2 linked regions of the Bombiscardovia apis genome follow. Each later gene encodes a partner of the first gene's protein in a complex. Links are inferred from orthologs where the notes say so. Each region holds a gene or a part of one and is shown on either strand. Other genes may lie near its edges. The genes, in order: tig and rpsG.

Evidence for each region.
Region 2: the proteins of tig (region 1) and rpsG are in contact, whole or in part, in a crystal structure (PDB 3GTY), measured with the Thermotoga maritima proteins. The link is inferred for Bombiscardovia apis from one-to-one orthologs. Residues at the interface, in WP_004081061.1 of Thermotoga maritima: Glu122, Val124, Val129, Leu130, Tyr133, Glu188, Gly259, Ile262, Tyr263, Glu266, Ser270, Glu273, Gln274, Glu277, Arg308, Gln311, Ile312, Ser315, Tyr316, Glu325, Arg329, Arg336, Leu363, Phe366, Trp367, Arg373, Leu377, Arg381, Leu384, Glu387; in WP_004081843.1 of Thermotoga maritima: Lys34, Lys52, Lys55, Glu59, Arg62, Gln63, Glu66, Asn67, Lys69, Val71, Arg95, Ala109, Lys110, Lys111, Gly112, Arg113, Pro114, Glu117, Glu121, Ile124, Ala125, Tyr127, Asn128, Asn129, Thr130, Gly131, Lys135, Asp139, Arg142, Met143.

Annotation. Positions count from the first base shown.
Region 1 is NZ_AP026800.1:1,093,268-1,100,548, forward strand. The notes cover bases 3,070-5,935. They hold tig (trigger factor), read right to left. Parts: upstream 5,266-5,935; coding sequence 3,874-5,265; downstream 3,070-3,873. Other genes in these bases: R8377_RS04315 (ATP-dependent Clp protease proteolytic subunit), read right to left, coding at 3,070-3,085; R8377_RS04320 (ATP-dependent Clp protease proteolytic subunit), read right to left, coding at 3,088-3,705; R8377_RS04330 (HRDC domain-containing protein), read right to left, coding at 5,336-5,935. In the rest of the region: R8377_RS04305 (NAD kinase), read right to left, coding at 1-840; ATP-dependent Clp protease ATP-binding subunit ClpX, read right to left, coding at 882-2,249; more of R8377_RS04315, read right to left, coding at 2,414-3,069; more of R8377_RS04330, read right to left, coding at 5,936-6,628; pflA (pyruvate formate-lyase-activating protein), read right to left, coding at 6,704-7,281. UniProt on the Bacillus subtilis protein: Involved in protein export. Acts as a chaperone by maintaining the newly synthesized protein in an open conformation. Functions as a peptidyl-prolyl cis-trans isomerase.
Region 2 is NZ_AP026800.1:1,333,319-1,340,672, reverse strand. Bases 1,828-4,766 are described here. They hold rpsG (30S ribosomal protein S7), read left to right. Parts: upstream 1,828-3,031; coding sequence 3,032-3,502; downstream 3,503-4,766. Other genes in these bases: fusA (elongation factor G), read left to right, coding at 3,527-4,766; rpsL (30S ribosomal protein S12), read left to right, coding at 2,658-3,029; R8377_RS05290 (DNA-deoxyinosine glycosylase), read right to left, coding at 1,854-2,369. Outside these bases: R8377_RS05310 (hypothetical protein), read right to left, coding at 1-101; R8377_RS05305 (hypothetical protein), read right to left, coding at 261-908; R8377_RS05295 (ASCH domain-containing protein), read right to left, coding at 1,356-1,799; more of fusA, read left to right, coding at 4,767-5,653; tuf (elongation factor Tu), read left to right, coding at 5,841-7,040; efp (elongation factor P), read left to right, coding at 7,260-7,354.

The sequences.
Region 1 (7,281 bases):
ATCGAATTTGCTCACCAAACGTTGGGTAAAGGAAGCTCCGGACAGTCGCGCCAAGTGGAATATGTCATGCGATTGGCGGACCGTAACTCGCGAACCCTTGGGCACCAAAAGCTGGCGGCGACCATCGCAGCAGATCCAACCATCGGAAGGCGAATCGTCGAGCAAACCAATAGTATAAGTGGACTGCGGGCCAATGACGAGCGAACGCGCGAAGAGGGCATGCGCCGCTATAGGCACCATTTGCAGGGATTGGGCGTCGGGCCACACAATCGGGCCTCCTGCCGAGAAAGCGTAGGCGGTAGAACCAGTTGGAGTTGCAACGATAATGCCGTCGCAGCCGTAGGAAGACATTTCTACGTCGTCTACGCGCAGGCTAACCTCAACCATTTTGCCCCGGCTGTATCGCTCTAGCGTCATGTCGTTCAGGGCCCAGTCAGTCAAGGGCTTATCTGCCCCAGGCAGCCACAAGTCCACGTGGGCCACCATGCGCTCTTCAATGGAGTAATCGTGGGCGGCAACCTTGGACATGGCCTCACCAATTTGGAAGCTCTCAAACTCAGCCAAGAAGCCTACATGTCCAAGATTCACCCCCAAAATGGGCACTCCGGTACATTTCACCAGCTCTGCGGCGCGCAAAATAGTACCGTCACCGCCCAAGACGATAACGATTTCAGTATCAGGGTCGACCTGTTGGTAGGGCTCGCCGAAAGCTGGAGCTTCGCTGTTATCAACGATAGAAACGCTAAAACCTGAGCTTTTCAGCTGGTTCAGAGCTTCCGTTACGATACTGCTCGAACGCACGCGCTGATGCGTGACCACTACCGCTTTTCTCTCGCTCATAGCTCTCCTTCGCCCGCCATCTTCACTTAGCAAACTACCCTTTACGCAGTTCGCTCCTCAAGAGTTTGGTCGCCTATGCCCTTTCGTACCAGTTGCGGCGGCTGTTCACCATCGACCGCAGCTGCATCAACGAGGACTTGGTCGATGTCTGAGCGTTCCGGAATTTCAAACATGGTGTCTTCCAAAGTTTTTTCGATAATAGAGCGCAGTCCGCGGGCACCGACTCCTGCCGCGAGTGCCTTTTCAGCAATCCTATCTAAGGCATCCTCGCTGAAGGTGAGGGTCACGCCATCGTCGAGGAACATGCGCTGATATTGCTTCACCAAGGCGTTGTCTGGCTGAGTCAAGACTTGCTTAAGTTGGTTTTGGTCCAGCTTGCCCAGGGTAGAAATGACTGGCAAGCGGCCCACGAATTCGGGCAGCAATCCGAAATTCTCCAAGTCGTCTGCGTTGACCTCGCGCAGAATCTGCTCACGCGGCACGTCTTTGTCTTTCCAAGAGGCAGCGAAGCCGGACTCATGCAGGCCCAAGCGCTGTTGAATAATGTCTTCAAGGCCTACGAAAGCACCGCCACAAATAAAGAGAATGCCGTGGGTATCGAGCTGTATGCACTCCTGATCTCGCTGCTTGCGCGAGCCTTCCAAGGGCACCCGGGCTACTGTGCCTTCAATAATCTTTAGGAGAGCCTGCTGCACGCCTTCGCCAGACACATCTCGGGTTATGGAGGTGTTCTCCCCCGATTTGCGGGCAATTTTGTCAATCTCGTCGATATATATAATGCCCTGCTGAGCTCGCTCTACATCGCCGTCAGCTGCCTGCAAGAGTCGCTGTAAGACAGTTTCTACGTCGTCTCCCACATAACCAGCTTCGGTCAGCGTCGTAGCATCCGTAAGCACAAAAGGCACATTCATCATGCGAGCCAGAGACTGAGCCAAATAGGTTTTACCCACGCCTGTAGGGCCCAAGAGCAAGATGTTGGACTTATCAACTTCAACATCGTCCAAATCTGCGTTCGCTGCTGGCGGCGCCGGCAGCGGCATGGAAGAGCTACCTTGGTCAGCTGCATCGGTCTTGGTGCTCACTCCCATGCGAGAAGCGACCCGCTGGCGCTCGATATTGGCCCGCTTGTAGTGGTTGTAAACAGCCACAGCGAGCGTACGCTTAGCAGCTTCCTGTCCCACTACATAATGATTGAGATAGCCGAAAATCTGGCTGGGCACCGGCAGAACTACCTTGCTCTCCTGGTGCTCTTTCGTCTGGTCCTCGGACAGCATTTGCACGCACAAAGCCACGCATTCGTCGCAAATCGCAGAAGACGGCCCCTTAATCAGCTTGCCGACCTGCTTCTCACTTTTGCCGCAGAAGTCGCACCGAAAGAGTCCCTCATTGTAATTGACAACGCGCCCCATGCCTGCTCCTTGTGTTAGTTCCGTTGCCTATATTACGCGGCGGGCTCGCCTTGGCGCAACGAATTGAGCAATGTGGTCGAATGTGCCTGCTCCTACGAAGAGGAAACCCCCAAGCTAGGCATTCCCAGCTCAGGGGTTTCACCCATGGTAGTGATAGCGGCGAACTACTTGCGGCTTTCCAATACTTCGTCTACCATGCCGTACTCTTTGGCTTCTGGCGCGGTCAAAATCGTATCGACTTCGATGTCCTTGCGGATTCGTTCGACATCTTGACCGGTGTGCTTGGCTAGGGTCTCTTCTAACCAGTTGCGCATGCGCAGCATTTCCTTGGCTTGAATCTCAATCTCCGTGGCCTTACCGAAGTCCTGCTGCATGGCTGGCTGGTGAATCAACACGCGAGCATTGGGCAGCATGAGTCGCTTACCCTTGGTGCCTGCTGCCAGCAGAATCGAAGCTGCCGAAGCTGCCTGACCCAAGCAGACCGTCTGCACATCAGGCTTAATGTACTGCATGGTGTCGTAGATTGCAGTCATAGCAGTCATCGAACCGCCAGGAGAGTTGATATAGACGATGACATCGCGGTTGGGGTCTTGGCTTTCAAGCACCAAGAGCTGGGCCATAATATCGTCGGCAGATGTGTCGTCGACCTGCACACCCATAAAGATAATGCGGTCGTCGAAGAGGCGTGTGTACGGGTCTTGACGCTTGAAACCGTACGGCGTTTTCTCTTCGAACTGCGGCAAAACATATCGACTTTGAGGGCTCATGCCTGCCATTGCGCGCGGGCCTGCTAAACGCTGGGCGCGGGCTACGAATTGTGCTTCTTCAGAGGCCATGCTCACTCCCCTTCCTGGGTTTGCATCGTGCTATGCGTGGTCACGATCTTGTCTACGAACCCGTATTCCAAAGCCTCCTGGGCATTGAACCAGTGGTCGTACTCGTTGTCTCGGTAAATCTCTTCAATCGTGTGACCGGTTTGGTCAGCAGTGAGCTGGGAGAGCGTCTTCTTCATATCCATAATCAGCTCGGCATTGATGCGCACATCGGTTGCAGTACCGCCAACGCCGCCCGAAGGCTGATGCATCAAGACTCGGGCGTGAGAGGTGATGAAACGCTTGCCCTTAGTACCGGAAGAGAGGAGGAACTGGCCCATTGAAGCGGCCATACCCACGGCCACAGTTGCCACATCGGGCTGAATGAGCTGCATGGTGTCGTAAATGGCCATGCCAGCCGTAATGGAACCACCAGGAGAATTGATATAGAGCCAGATATCCTTGCTCGGATCTTCGGCTGCAAGCATCAACATCTGGGCGCAAATAACGTTCGCATTCGCGTCCTTGACCTCATCGCCCAGCCAGATAATACGATCTTTGAGTAGGCGGTTGAAAATGGGGTCAGTAATCGAGGGAACTTCCCCCTCGTCCATAACGGGCATAGTTGCAAGAGTATTGCTCACCGTGTCTCCTTTGAAGTACATGTCATAATCTGAGCCTACCGCTTCGCACTGACGCTTGAGGCCGGTTGTGCTAGCTGCGCAAAAGCCGCGTCCAGCACCTACAAGGGATAATTCCCATGATAAGCGCTGAACGCGGCTTGAGCTACAACCGCTTGCGCGGATTCACACTTATTCGTTGCCCTCTGCGGCAGCAGCCTGAGTCAGCTCGTCTGCAACAGCGGCAGCAGCAGAAGCAGCCTGTACGCTCTCGGACTCGTCTTCCTCAGCTACGGACTCGTCTTCGCCCAAGAACTGGGAAAGATCCAAGACCTTGCCATCAGAATCCTTGAAGGTGACTGCGCGCATACCAGCGAGCATACCCTTAGAGCGGCCCACTTCCTGCACGGCAGAACCCAACTGGCCATTCTGCACGATGGCGTTGATGAAGGCGGAGGGATCCATGCCGTACTGCTGGGCGATGGAAGCCAAGAAGTTAGTAACATCAGCCTGAGAGACCTTTACCTCCAGCTTATCAGCCAAGGTATCGAGCACAATCTGGTCGCGCAGTTCCTTCTCGACGGTTTCCTCAGCTTCAGCCTTCTCTTCCTTAGAAGCAGACTTGGCATCCTTACCGGCATTCTTGAGTTGGTCAGCAATCATGGACTCCTTGATGCCCTTGGGCACAGGAATCTCTAGGCCTTCCTTGAGCTTGGCGATGAAGGCATCACGGGCATCGGTAGCCTGGCGACCTTCAGCATCTTGCTCGCACTGCTTGCGCACGTCGGCCTTGAGCTCTTCAAGAGTCTCGAACTCGGAGGCCTGCTGAGCAAAGTCGTCGTCGAGCTCGGGCAGTTCCTCTGCCTTTACCGAGTTGACTTTGACCTTAATCTGAGCCTTCTCGCCTTCATGCTCGCCAGCTTCGAGAGTGCCCTCGAAAGTGGTCTCTTCGCCGGAGGACAGGCCGTCGAGAGCCTCGTCCAAGCCGTCGAGCATGGTTTCAGAACCGAGCTCGTAAGAGACACCCTGCTGGGAGTCGGCGCTCTCGCCGTCGATGACAGCGTCGAGGTCGATGGAGACGAAGTCTCCCTTCTTGGCGGGGCGGTCTACCGAGATCAACGTGCCGAAGCGCTGACGGAGGTTATCCAAGCGCTTGGTCACGTCTTCGTCCGTAACCTCAGGCTTGGCAACTTCGATTTCCATGCCTGCAATGTCGGGCAGCTCAATCTGAGGGCGAACTTCTACCTCAGCAGTGAACTTGAGTTTGGTGTCGTCCTGAGCGGACTCAGGAACTTCCTTGACGTCGATTTCGGGCTGAGCCATAGCATGCAGCTCCTTTTGTGCCAGAGCCTTGGAATAAAGCTCGGGAACACCCGAATTGACTGCTTCGCCGGCAACGGAGGCAAAGCCGACCCGCTGGTCGATAATACGACCGGGCACATGGCCTTTGCGGAAGCCAGGTACGTTGACCTGCTTAGCAATGTCTTTGCGAGCCGCATCCAGATACGGGTCAAACTCGTCCTTGTCGACGGTAATGGTAAGCCTCACCTTTGTGGGCTCAAGATTCCTAACGCTGATTTTCACGCTGCGCTCCAATTCATCACAACCGTTTGGTCTGCCTATATCTGCCAGTTTTCTGCCAATCCAGCAACCTTTACATCATAGCTCGACTTACGGACTCGCTGACCAATTCCACCTGCCAGGGGCGAGCCCCCTCATCACGTAGAAAAGCACCAACATCCCTGCGGGCAGGTTCGTCGGTCCAGCACAAGTCTCGCAAGTATTGCGGTTTTATCACCAGATCAACAGGCATATTCGTATCTTTAGCTATCTGTTCTACACTCTGGCGCACTGCACTCAAGCGTTCAAAACGCTCGGGATGCCGCTTCCAGACTTTCATCGAGCGCGGCCCGCTGCCCTCTTCTGAATCGTCGTGTGGCACCTGCGGAGGCTTGGGTAACTCGTCGTTGCTCAAGACCAGAGCGTCGAGGATGGTCTGCCTCCACACGCTGGGCCGAATCGAGCGCTGGATGGGCGCATATCGCTCAAACATTTTGTCTTGCTCGCCGCCGGTACGCATGCGCACCCGCTCATTAAGAGAGCGAATAGAGCGGAACTGGCGGCCATTGCGTGGCTTCAAGCGAGCCGCCTCAATAATGGCCGCATCAGGCAGCAACAGACTAGGAGAAATATCGTTCTCACGGGCCAGCTCGTCTCTCTTAGTCCACAAGGCCCGCACCACTGCCAATCCCCGCCTATCGTTGCGCAGGGAGGTAATGTGAGAGGTCCGGCGCCAAGGCTGGCTGCTGGGTTCCTTACGCTGGCCGCCGGTCTCTAAGAGCCAAGCGAATTCTTGGCGAGCCCACTCGCTTTTGCCCTGCTGGAGCAAGTCTTTCGTCATGGCATCTTCGAGCTCAAGCAGGAGTTCCACGTCGAGAGCCGCGTAATTACGCCAATCTCTGGGCAGTGGTCGGTAGGACCAATCGGCTGCTGAATGCTCTTTTGCAAGGCTTATACCAAGATAATGCTCGGTCACGGCAGACAGGCTTACATGGGCCAAACCAAGCATGCGGGCTGCAAGTTCGGTATCAAACAGCCCTTGCATTTGCATTCCTAGCTCAACGAAACCGGGCAAGTCCTGCCTGCTATCGTGAATAATCCAGCTAGCATCGCCTATGGCGTGGTTGAAGTCTTGCCAAGAGCCGCCCTGCTCCCCTATGGCTACCGGGTCTACGAGTGCGATGTTGACGCCAGAGCGCTTGAACTGCACCAAGTAGTCCTGCTGTCCGTAGCGAAAACCTGAGGCCCGCTCTGCATCGGCTGCCAAGGAACCGCTAGCTTGCGCGTATGCCTGGCACATCTTTTGAAAAGCTGCCAGAGTATCGATAACTGTGGGAACCCCTTCGCGAGGTTCGGCAAGCAAGTGTGGTTCTAGGTCTTGGGCCAACTGGTTTCACGCCTCTTTTCGGTAAGCCTGTGCCGTATAGACGTACACAGCTTAGCGCAAGGTCTGAAAGTCTGTTTAATAGACTACAAAACCGTGGGATTCGAGCTGCTTCTTCACCCGCTCTTGCAGGGCGTGAGAGGGCCCCTTCTTCTCTTCCAAAGGGTAAGGAATGCGCATCTCGTGCCACTTTGGCCGACCCAACTGGTGGAAGGGTAGCACGTCGATGTGTTCAATGGCATCTTTGAACTGTTCGCAGACTTCCGCGACTTTTTCAACGTTTTCTTCTGAATCGGTCAGGCCCGGCACTAAGACGAAGCGCACCCATATCTTGGAGCCAGCATCTTGCAGGCGCTTACCAAAGTCGATGGTGGGAGCCAAGGTGCTGCCGGTCACGATTTTGTAGGTTTCTTCGTCTCCGGACTTCACATCGAGCAGGCACAAGTCGATGTCGTTAATCATCTCGTCGGTATAGTTTTTGTTCAAAAAACCAGAGGTATCTAGGCAGGTATGTACGCCCATCTCTTTAGCTGCCCTAAAGACGCGGGAAACGAAAGCTGCCTGCATCATGGACTCACCACCCGAAAAGGTGATGCCGCCGCCGGTAGCCTTGAAGAGGTCTTCATAACGGGCCACTTTGTCGATCATGGCTTGCA
Region 2 (7,354 bases), 240 kb from region 1 along the record:
TGCGGCAACATCTGAGTCTGATCCTGTTCGAGACCAAAAGATGCCGCAAACTGCCCATCCTGTGCTTGTGAGCGTTTGAATTTCTTGCCAAAAGCCGTCATCGGCTAACCTCTCCCCAAGTGCGGCTCCCCGGAGTCCGCATGTCAATTTTTAACCAATCCACCATATCAGCTTGGGTGAACCCTTTATACAAGGAGCGCGATATCAGTATTCGCAACTCATGCTTGTGTTGAGTTACACCTGCAAAAGCGTTGGCAGTATCAGTCCTTCCAGCGTAGGTTGCCGTCGGAGGCCATTTTGCAGGTGAGAATGCGCCTACTGCTGCGGTCTGATACGCCTTGCGCGCCTTCGTTGGTGCAGAAGGTGCCGCCACTGACAACATCTAGCTCATTAAGCTGAGCGTCAGAGGGAGCTTGCGCTCTGCGATTCTCACGCTCTGCTCGTTCTGCAGCCTTGCGCTCCTCTTTAGCTGCTTTCTCTGCAGCTTTTTGCTTTTCTTTGGCTGCTTTCTCAGCTGCTTTGCGTTCTTCCTTAGCGGTTTTTTCAGCTTGCTTGGCGGCATCGCGCGCAGCATCCTGTTCAGCCTCGGTTTGCTCTTTCGTGGCCTTCGCGTTGTCTTTACGCTCATCTTTCAAATCATCTTGAGCGTCTTTAAGCCGGTCCTTAGTGGAATCTAGCTCTTCTTGACTGGCATGCAAGTCGCTCTTGACTTGGTTGTACTGCCGTTCTAGCTGGCGGTATTCGTGCGTATCTTTCGCTCGAACTTGTTGCGAAGAGCTAATAGTAAACCCAGCTGCAAATCCAATAATAAGAATGAGCAAGGCTGCCAAGATAGGCTTCCAGTTCGGTCCTTTGCTTGTGCTGTTGGCCTCTTCAGTCGCCTCTGACTGCTTTTCGCTCTGACTCATCGTAAACAATTCCCCCATTCGTGCATTCCTGCGCATTCATTTTTTTAACCCCAATCCTAGCAAGCCGGCGCGAGTTCCTAACTCGAGTGCCGGTTTAAACATACAGCGTTTGGAATCACGCGTTGGGGTTAAAAGCCAAAAATGTAGGACGCGCTCGCGGATTTGGTTTTGCGAATTATGGCACACAAATGGGGCACAAGTCTTGCTTGGTTATGGTCTGGTTTTGGGTAAAGTTAAACCCCTAATCCGTTGGGGAGTAGGGGTTTGATGTGGGGTGGCTAACGCGGCTCGAACGCGCGACCTCCTGAACCACAATCAGGTGCTCTACCGACTGAGCTATAGCCACCATGTGCAGTCAAGGTATTTCACCTTCCTGCAACAGATGACTACTCTACACTATGCCCTGACATAGCACGCCGATAAAGGCTAATTTCTTTGCTGACATGCTTAGGAGTTGGTATGAATCCTTGAAACGACGAGGAAACGCTCTAATACTACTTCCGTGTCGTCATCTACAGCAAATTCCGGATCCCGTAGTTTAGAACGCATTTCTGGGCACTGCCAAAAAGCTGTGTGCTTGATGCGCCAGCTTTCTATAGTTTTATCTCCCTCGCCCTCGTCAATAGCATGACGCAGGTCTACTGAGCTGAGTGAAACAACCTTGATTTGTGTGGTTTCTAAGATAGCAAGTGGTTGTTCATGCGAATCAACAAGTACGCTGCGATCGCCCACGGATTCGATGGGCTCTCCGGATAGTTGATATTGTGCCAGCAGACTGGTAGTTGCAGTTTTTCGGCCAGTGAGAATGGCCTCTACGAGTGCGTTACGAAGTGGGCCAGGAAAACCGAACTCGGCCTTAGGTAGGTCTTGCCAATTTGCATCTTTACTCATGCATTCGCTCCTCATAGTTACATCTCTTTACTACGCATGTTGTTCAGACTCGTACTACTTTCGCAACCCTAAGGCTAGCAGGAGTGGACTGTATGCACTACACAAGGTGTCCAAAACCATTGCAGCATTGGCTGGACTGGTGGAGGGTAAGGATGTCAGCGGCAGAGATATGTTGTTTTCGTTGAGTTGGGGCAGTACGAGTTTGCGGTAGAGCTGAGTGGCCTTACTGCCGGAGGTAAAAACGCTGGTTATTGGAGCTTGGCTAAGGATCGGCTTCAAGTCGTTCGCGACAGCGTTAGTAATGGTGGAATCTTGAGCCCCTGTTATGTCACAGGAAGCGATAACATCCCACAAGGCTACGTGATTGCTGAGAAGAAAGTTTGTGCGCTCTTCAATACTTTCTCCAATTTCCGTCTTCAGAAGCTGTGCCATCAGGGGCCAGAAGCGGTTGCGTGGATGCATAAAGTAGAATCCGACCTCGCGAGACTTGGGGCTGGGCATAGATCCTAGTATCAATACTCGGCTCTCACGGTTCCAAACCGGTCCGAAACCGTGTTCTACATGTTCCATACGTTCAGTATATGCGCGGGGTGGCTGAGTAGTTGTATTTGTCTGGCTAGGGTGTGTGTTAATCTTAAAGAATGTGTGTGCCAGCGGCATGCCTTATGTAATAGGAATGAGCGCTGGGGTATCCTGACAATCCGTTAGATTGCGCGCAGTAATGCGTCAGCAGGAGGATTGCGGGCCATCGGGCCGGTGGACTGTGGCTGCTTTACTCTTCGATAAGTCGAGTTGGGGCTGCAGTGAGGCGGCTTCACTACCGACAGAACAAGTTGGATAAGAATCGGAGAGAATCAGTTGCCAACAATTGAACAGCTCGTCCGTAAAGGACGCAAGGCCAAGACTCGTAAGTCTAAGACTCTGGCCTTGAAGGGCAGCCCGCTTCGTCGCGGCGTCTGCACCCGTGTGTACACCACAACCCCAAAGAAGCCGAACTCGGCATTGCGTAAGGTTGCTCGTGTGCGTTTGAGCTCCGGCGTTGAGGTCAGCGCCTACATTCCTGGCGAGGGCCACAACCTGCAGGAGCACTCCATCGTGCTTGTGCGCGGTGGTCGTGTCAAGGATTTGCCAGGCGTACGTTACCACATCGTGCGCGGCGCGCTCGATACGCAGGGTGTCAAGGATCGCAAGCAGGGTCGTTCCCTGTACGGAGCAAAGAGGGCTAAGTAAGCATGTCACGCAAAGGACCAGCTAAGAAGCATCAGCTGCTGCCAGACCCGATTTATGGTTCGACGGTCGTTGCCCAGCTGATTAACAAGATTCTGCTCGATGGTAAGAAGTCCATCGCAGAAGACATCGTCTACACGGCCTTAGAGCAGGTCAAGACCAAGACCGACCAGGAGCCGGTTGCTGTCTTGAAGCGCGCTTTGGACAACATCCGCCCATCTCTCGAAGTTCGCTCCCGCCGTGTCGGTGGCGCTACTTACCAGGTGCCTGTGGAAGTTAAGCCAAACCGTGCAAACACGCTCTCCCTGCGCTGGCTGACTGATTTCAGCCGTGCACGCCGTGAGAAGACTATGGCCGAGCGTTTGGCAAACGAGATTCTCGATGCCTCGAACGGTCTGGGCGCATCTGTGAAGCGTCGCGAAGATACCCACAAGATGGCAGAGGCCAACAAGGCCTTCGCTCATTATCGCTGGTAATCAAGAGAGCGAGAACAAGGAATTATGGCACAAGACGTGCTTACCGACCTCACGAAGGTCCGTAACATCGGCATCATGGCCCACATCGATGCCGGCAAGACAACGACGACCGAGCGTATTCTGTACTACACGGGCGTTAACTACAAGATTGGCGAAACCCACGACGGCGCTTCGACCATGGATTGGATGGACCAGGAGAAAGAGCGCGGCATCACCATTACGTCTGCCGCAATCACTGCTTTCTGGAACCGTCAATCTCACGACACCGGTGACCGCTATCAGGTCAACATCATCGACACCCCCGGCCACGTGGACTTCACGGCCGAGGTGGAGCGCTCCTTGCGCGTGCTCGATGGCGCTGTAGCAGTCTTCGACGGTAAGGAAGGCGTTGAGCCTCAGTCCGAGACCGTGTGGCGTCAGGCAGACAAGTATGGAGTGCCCCGTATTTGCTTCATCAACAAGATGGACAAGTTGGGTGCCAACTTCTACTACTCTGTCGACACCATCAAGGAGAAGCTCGGCGTTAAGCCGCTCGTTATGCAGCTGCCTATTGGCTCTGAGAACGACTTCCGCGGCGTAGTCGACTTGGTCCGCATGGTTGCCTACTACTGGAAGGACGGCCAGGATCTCGGTGCTCACTATGACACCATCGAGATTCCGGAAGACCTGAAGGAAAAGGCTGAGGAATATCACACTCAGCTGATTGAGGCAGTAGCCGAATCCGACGAGTCCTTGATTGAAAAGTACTTGGGCGGCGAAGAAATTTCTGAGCCTGAGATTCGCGCAGCAGTGCGTAAGATGACGATTGCTCAGGAAGCTTTCCCCGTCTTCTGCGGTTCCGCTTTCAAGGATAAGGGCGTGCAGCCCATGCTCGACGCTGTGGTAGATTACCTGCCCAGCCCTGAGGATGTGCCTGCTATCAAGGGTTACAAGGTTGGCGACGAGACTGTTGAAGTCGATCGTAAGCCCAGCCCAGAAGAGCCCTTCTCTGCTCTGGCTTTCAAGGTTGCTACTCACCCCTTCTACGGCAAGCTCATTTATGTGCGTGTCTACTCCGGTAAGGTAACCCAGGGCGACACCGTCTTGGATTCCACCAAGGGTAAGAAGGAGCGCATTGGTAAGCTCTTCCAGATGTCTTCTAACAAGGAGAACCCGGTTGAGGATGCTATTGCAGGCAACATTTACGCCTTCGTTGGTCTCAAGAACGTCACCACCGGTGATACTCTGTGCGACGAGAAGGAGCCTGTAACTCTGGAGTCCATGACCTTCCCTGAGCCTGTGATTCAGTTGGCTGTAGAGCCCAAGACCAAGGCTGATCAGGAGAAGATGGGTATTGCTCTTCAGAAGCTTTCCGAAGAGGACCCCACCTTCCAGGTCAAGACCGACGAAGAGTCCGGCCAGACGCTGATTTCCGGTATGGGCGAGCTCCAGCTCGACATTCTGGTCGATCGTATGCGCCGCGAATTCCATGTGGAATGCAACGTTGGTAAGCCTCAGGTGGCATACCGCGAGACCATCCGCAAGGCGGTCATGAACCAGGATTACACGCACAAGAAGCAGACCGGTGGTTCTGGCCAGTTTGCAAAGGTGCAGATGAACTTCGAGCCTTTGGATACCACCGAGGGCGAGACCTACGAGTTCGAGAACAAGGTCACTGGCGGCCACATCACCAAGGAATTCATTCCTTCGATTGATGCTGGTGTCCAGGAAGCTATGGAGTCCGGTATTCTTGCAGGCTTCCCTGTAGTAGGCGTTAAGGCTACCGTCGTTGACGGTCAGATCCACGATGTCGACTCCTCGGAAATGGCCTTCAAGATTGCAGGCTCTATGTGCTTCAAGGAGGCTGCTCCTAAGGCCAAGCCCGTCATTCTCGAGCCCATCATGGCCGTAGAAGTACGTACGCCTGAAGAGTACATGGGTGATGTCATGGGAGATATTAACTCTCGTCGTGGCAACATCCAGTCTATGACTGATGCAACCGGTGTCAAGGTAATTGATGCCAAGGTGCCACTGTCAGAGATGTTTGGTTACATTGGCGACTTGCGTTCCAAGACTCAGGGTCGCGCCATGTTCACCATGCAGATGGACTCTTATGCTGAGGTTCCTAACAGCGTCAGTGAAGAGATCATCAAGGCACAGCGCGGCGAGTAAGTTTCGCTTGACATGCCGTCAGCGGAATCTGAGCTAGCTTTCTGTCTCAAGTCAGCGTTAGACTTTCTAACGCTGACTGGGCGGAGGGCATAAGTGGCGAAGATCCCAATTACCCAGTAATATGTAGCGAGTGTCTTGTGCGTGGTTCGCACAAACAAACTACGAGACGTCCAGGAGGACAAACACAATGGCAAAGGAAAAGTACGAGCGGACTAAGCCGCACGTTAACATTGGCACCATCGGCCACGTCGATCACGGTAAGACCACCCTGACCGCCGCCATCTCCAAGGTGCTGCACGATGAGTACCCGGACATCAACCCCGAGTACGATTTCGACCAGATTGATGCTGCTCCTGAGGAGAAGGATCGTGGTATCACGATCAACATCGCTCACATTGAGTATCAGACTGAGAAGCGTCACTATGCTCACGTCGATTGCCCAGGCCACGCCGACTTCGTGAAGAACATGATCACCGGTGCTGCCCAGATGGACGGCGCTATCCTCGTGGTAGCTGCAACCGATGGCCCTATGGCTCAGACTCGCGAGCACGTTCTGCTCGCTCGCCAGGTAGGCGTGCCGAAGATCCTCGTTGCCCTGAACAAGTGCGACATGGTCGAGGACGACGAGCTCATCGAGCTCGTTGAAGAAGAAGTTCGCGATTTGCTGGACGAGAACGGTTTCGACCGCGAGTGCCCAGTCATTCGTACTTCTGCTTACGGTGCACTGCACGACGATGCTCCCGATCACGACAAGTGGGTCGAGACCGTCAAGGAACTGATGAACCAGGTCGACGAGTACATTCCTACTCCTGTCCACGATCTGGACAAGCCCTTCCTGATGCCTGTCGAGGATGTTTTCACCATCTCCGGCCGTGGCACCGTGGTTACCGGTCGTGTGGAGCGCGGCAAGCTCGCCGTCAACTCCAGCGTCGAAATCGTTGGTATCCGTGACACCCAGTCCACCACCTGCACCTCCATCGAGACTTTCCACAAGCAGATGGACGAGGCAGAGGCTGGCGATAACACTGGTCTGTTGATGCGTGGTATCGGCCGTGAAGACGTTGAGCGTGGCCAGGTTGTGGCTGCTCCCGGCTCCGTGACCCCTCACCACAAGTTCGAGGGCGAAGTCTACGTGTTGACTAAGGATGAGGGTGGACGCCACTCGCCGTTCTTCTCCAACTACCGTCCTCAGTTCTACTTCCGTACCACCGATGTCACCGGCGTTATCACCCTGCCGGAAGGTGTCGAGATGGTTCAGCCTGGCGACCACGCCACCTTCTCTGTCGAGCTGATTCAGCCCGTCGCAATGGAGGAAGGCCTGACCTTCGCAGTTCGTGAAGGCGGCCACACGGTCGGCTCAGGTCGAGTCACCAAGGTGATCGAGTAGTTCACTAGCACTTATGTGCTATAGCCGGTAAGGCTTGCATAAGGCCCCGGAGTGTCTATACGCTCCGGGGCCTTATTGTATTTCACTGTTGTATTACTCGGGTGTTCACCTACCGTGGCATAATAAGCAAGGATAGAAACGTGTCAGCGACCCGATCGGGTTTCGCACAGGCAATCCGATATAAGAGTTGCGTAAGTACAGAAGAATAAGGTGGTAACCGTGGCGCAGACTTCAAACGATATTAAGAACGGATCCGTCATCAATATTGACGGCAAGCTGTGGAGCGTAATTAAGTTCCAGCATGTGAAGCCCGG